One region of the Streptomyces glaucosporus genome, then DNA from elsewhere that is predicted to be linked to it. Evidence: riboswitches for the same ligand, from Rfam matches in the RefSeq annotation. Region 1 holds a riboswitch; the other holds the start of a gene.
The links. A riboswitch is a leader RNA that binds a small molecule or an ion and turns the genes downstream of it on or off. The one in region 1 is predicted to bind thiamine pyrophosphate.
Positions count from the first base shown of each region.

Region 2: another riboswitch for thiamine pyrophosphate. It lies ahead of ABD358_RS12425 (thiamine ABC transporter substrate-binding protein); the one in region 1 lies ahead of thiO (glycine oxidase ThiO).

Region 1 is NZ_BAAATJ010000028.1:23,880-26,259, reverse strand. Features, by position in the region: gene thiS (sulfur carrier protein ThiS) at 1-91, opposite strand, end outside; gene thiO (glycine oxidase ThiO) at 88-1,233, opposite strand; TPP riboswitch at 1,231-1,343, opposite strand; gene ABD358_RS23590 (NAD(P)/FAD-dependent oxidoreductase) at 1,535-2,380, shown strand, end outside.
Region 2 is NZ_BAAATJ010000009.1:101,479-103,858, reverse strand. Features, by position in the region: gene rlmN (dual-specificity RNA methyltransferase RlmN) at 1-655, shown strand, start outside; TPP riboswitch at 700-833, shown strand; gene ABD358_RS12425 (thiamine ABC transporter substrate-binding protein) at 828-1,904, shown strand; gene ABD358_RS12420 (ABC transporter permease) at 1,961-2,380, shown strand, end outside.

The DNA.
Region 1 (2,380 bases):
CCACGAGCCGGTCGAGGGTGAGGCCGCCCGGGACCTGCCGGGGCTCGCCGTTGACGTGGACGGTGACGGAGGTGTCGGCGGAGGTGTTCATGCGTGGCTCTCCTGGAGCGCGCGGCCGAAGCGCCGCGGGGTGAACGGACGGATCTCCTCGGGGACGTCGCCGGTGGTCAGCGCCTCGGCCAGGGCGTCGCCGGTGACCGGGGCGAGCAGCACGCCGTTGCGGTGGTGGCCGGTGGCCAGGTACAGGCCGGGCAGGGCGGTCGGCCCGAGCAGCGGGGCGTTGTCGGGGGAGCCCGGCCGCAGCCCCGCCCGGGTCTCCACCAGCGGCAGCTCGGTGATGCCGGGCACCAGCTCGTGGGCGTCGCGCAGCAGCTCGTAGACCCCGCCGGCGGTCACCGTGGTGTCCCAGCCCAGCTCCTCGCTGGTGGCGCCGAGCACCAGCTCGCCGTCCGTGCGGGGCACCAGGTAGACGTGGCCGCCGCGGACCAGCGCCCGCACGGTGCGGGAGAGGAAGGGGGCGTACGCGCCGGGCACGCGCAGCCGCAGGATCTGGCCCTTGACCGGGCGCACCGGCGGCAGCACCTCCTCGGGCACCCCCGCCAGCCGTCCGCTCTCGCTGCCGGCCGCCAGCACCACCCGGTCGGCCTCCACCGCGGTGCCGTCCGCCAGCACCGCCCCCCGCGCCCGGTCGCCGCCGACCGCCAGCCGCCCGGCGCGCTGCCGGGCGAAGACCACCCCGGCGCGCTCGCAGGCGGTCAGCAGCGCGTCCGCCAGCCGCCGCGGATCGGTCTGGTGATCGCCGTCCACGCGCAGCCCGCCGCGCACCCCCGGGGCCAGCATCGGCTCCAGGCGGCGGCACTCCCGGCCGGTCAGCCACGTCGACTCCAGCCCGCAGCGCCGGTGGAGGGCGTGGAGCTCCCGCAGGTGGGCGCGGTCGTCGGCGTCCAGCGCGACGGCGAGGGTGCCGCAGGCGCGGTAGCCGGTCCCCCGGCCCGAGGCCTCCTCCAGTTCGGCCGTGAAGGCCGGGTAGCGGCGCGCGGAGGCGAGGTTGAGGGCGAGCAGGTCCTCCTCGCCGTAGTGCAGTTCGGTGACGGCCGCCAGCATCCCGGCGGCCACCCGGGCCGCCCCGCCGCCCGGTTCCGGGTCGACGACCGTGACCTCCGCCCCCCGCTGAGCCGTCCGCCAGGCCGTGACCAGCCCGATGACACCGCCGCCGATGATCACCACGCGCATGGGCGCCGTGCCCCTCCCTTCGCCGGTATGACCCGGATCAGGTTCGTACGGTCGGAGGCCGCGCAAGCCTCCCTCTCAGCCCGGTGCGCCGGGCTCCCGCGAGTTCGTTCTCTCAAGCCGCCGCTCACCCTATCCGCGCGCCCCGCCCGGCAGAAGGGGAGGTCCGGGGAGGCCGGTCCCGCGCGGCCCCCCGGGGGAATCCCGGCCGCGGCTCCCGGGGGACGCGCCGACCTCCTAGAGTGATCGCGTGAGCGTGCGAACCGAGCAGAGCGGGCAGCGGGTCCTGGTGGTCGGGGCCGGGATGGCCGGGGTGCAGACCGCCGTGCGGCTGCGCGAGCGGGGCTGGCCCGGGGCGATCACCCTGGTCGGCGCCGAGCCCCACCGGCCGTACGACCGGCCGCCGCTGTCCAAGGCGGTGCTGACGGGCGGGACAGGGACCGCCCCGGACACCGCCTTCGACGTCGACTTCGACGCGCTCGGCGTCGAGCTGATCCTGGGACGCGAGGCCACCGGGGTGCGCCCCGGCGACCACGAGGTGGACACCGACGCCGGGCCGCTGCCGTACGACCACCTGGTCCTGGCCACCGGCGCCGAGCCGGTCGCCCTGCCCGGGGGCGGCGCCGGGGTGCACCTGCTGCGCACCCTCGACGACGCGGAGCGGCTGCGTCCGGTGCTCGCCGCCCGGCGGGACGTGGTGGTCGTCGGGGCGGGCTGGATCGGCGCGGAGTTCGCCACCGCCGCCCGCGAGGCGGGCTGCCGGGTGACGGTGGTCGAGGCCGCCGACCGGCCGCTGGCCGGGGTGCTGCCGCCCGAGGTCTCCGGGCACATGCGCCGCTGGTACGAGGAGGCCGGGGTCGAGCTGCTCACCGGGCGCGCCGTCACCCGGGTGCGGTTCGGCAGCGCGCACCCGTGCGTGCTGGAGCTGTCCGACGGCTCGTCGCTGCCCGCCTGGGCCGTGCTGGCCGGGATCGGCGCGCGCCCGGCCACCGGCTGGCTGGCGGGCTCGGGCGTGGCGCTGGGCGAGGACGGCTCGGTGCTCGCCGACGAGCGGCTGCGCGCCTCCGTCCCCGACGTGTACGCCGTCGGCGACTGCGCCTCCTTCCCCTCCGCCCGCTACGGCCGCCGGCTGCTGGTGCACCACTGGGAC
Region 2 (2,380 bases), on a different contig from region 1:
GATCGTCCACCAGATCGTCGAGGGCATGCGGGCCCTGCGCGACGGGGAGGTCCCCGGAGGACCGGCCAGACTGTCGAACATCGTCTTCATGGGGATGGGCGAGCCCCTGGCCAACTACAAGCGGGTCATCGGCGCCATCCGCCGCCTCACCGACCCCGAGCCCGACGGCCTGGGCCTGTCTCAGCGAGGCATCACCGTCTCCACCGTCGGACTGGTCCCGGCGATCCACCGCCTCGCCGACGAGGGCCTCAAGTGCCGGCTGGCCGTCTCCCTCCACGCCCCCGACGACGAACTGCGCGACACCCTGGTGCCGGTCAACACCCGTTGGAAGGTCCGCGAGGTCCTCGACGCCGCCTGGGAGTACGCGGAGAAGTCCGGCCGCCGGGTCTCCATCGAGTACGCCATGATCCGCGACATCAACGACCAGGCGTGGCGGGGCGACCTCCTGGGGAGGCTGCTGGCGGGCAGGAGGGCGCACGTCAACCTCATCCCCCTCAACCCCACCCCCGGCTCCAAGTGGACCGCCTCCCGGCCCGAGGACGAGCGGGCCTTCGTCGCGGCGCTGGAGGCGCACGGCGTGCCGGTGACCGTCCGCGACACCCGCGGACAGGAGATCGACGGCGCCTGCGGGCAGCTCGCCGCCACCGAGCGCTGATCGCGCGGCCGGCCCTGATACCGTAGCGATCGCACACAGTATCGACATACCGACAGGGGAGCGCGTACAGCGCTGAGAGTGCGGTGTCGCCGATCCGGCCCACGGGCCGGCCGGTGAGCCGCAGACCCTCGAACCTGATCCGGTTAGTACCGGCGTAGGGAGTCAGCACACCGTGGTCACGACCCTCCGGCGCGCCCTGGGCGTCGCCGTCCTCGGCACGTTCGCCTTCTCCGCCCTGACGGCCTGCGGCGGCTCCCAGCCCTCGGGCGGGGAGGAGAAGAAGACCGTCACCCTCGTCGGCCACGACTCCTTCGCGGCCTCCGAGAAGGTGCTGGAGAAGTTCACCGAGGAGACCGGCTACAAGGTGAAGGTGCTGCGCGGCGGCGACGCCGGCTCGGCCCTCAACCAGGCGATCCTCTCCAAGGACAACCCGCAGGGCGACGTCTTCTTCGGCGTCGACAACACCCTCCTCTCCCGCGCCCTGGAGAACGGCCTGTTCACCCCGTACGAGGCCGAGGGGCTGGAGAAGATACCCGCCGAGTACCGGCTCGACGCCAAGCACCGCGTCACCCCCGTCGACACCGGCGACGTCTGCGTCAACTACGACCGCGCCTGGTTCGACGAACGCGGCATCGAACCGCCGGAGACCCTGGACGACCTCACCGAGCCCGAGTACGAGAACCTCCTGGTCACCGAGAACGCCGCCACGTCCTCGCCCGGCCTGGGCTTCCTGCTGGCCACCGTCGCCGAGTACGGCGACGAGTGGCAGGACTACTGGAAGAAGCTCAAGGCCAACGGCGTCGAGGTCGTCGACGGCTGGGAGCAGGCGTACTACGACCGCTTCTCCGGCTCCGCCGGCGGCGAGAACGGCGGCGACCGCCCGCTGGTCGTCTCCTACGCCTCCAGCCCGCCCGCCGAGGTCCTCGAAGCCGACCCCGCCCCGAAGCAGGCCCCCACCGGAGTCGCGACCGGCACCTGCTTCCGGCAGATCGAGTTCGCCGGACTCCTGACCGGGGCGGACAACCCCGAGGGCGGCAAGGCGCTGCTGGACTTCCTGGTGAGCGAGACCTTCCAGGAGGACATGCCGCTGCAGATGTTCGTCAACCCCGTCCGCGAGGGCACCGAACTGCCCGAGGTGTTCACGGAGTACGGCGAGACGGTCTCCGACCCCCACACCATGGCCCCGGAGAGGATCGCCGACAACCGCGAGGCGTGGGTCGAGACGTGGACCTCGCTCGTCGTGAGGTGAGCGGCGGACCCGGCACGGGAAGCGACGCACGCCGCACAGCGGTCCGGCTCGGCCTGATGGCCGTGCCCGCCGTGTTCCTCGCCCTGTTCTTCGCCTACCCCGTCGCCGCCATCACCGCCCGCGGCCTCCACGACGGCGGACGGTGGCACCCGGAGCGATTCGCCCAGGTGCTCACCGACCCCGGCATCGGGGGCGTGCTGTGGTTCACGCTCTGGCAGGCGGCGGCCTCCACCGCGCTCACCGTCGCGCTGGCCCTGCCCGGCGCCTACGTCCTGGCCCGCTACGACTTCCCCGGCAGACGGGTGGTGCGCGCGGTCGTCACCGTGCCGTTCGTGCTGCCCACCGTCGTCGTCGGCTCGGCGTTCCTGGGACTGCTGGGCCGGGGCGGACTGCTCCAGGAGTGGGGACTGCCGCCGGTCGGCGGCCCGCCCGCGATCCTGCTCGCCCACGTCTTCTTCAACTACGCCGTGGTCGTC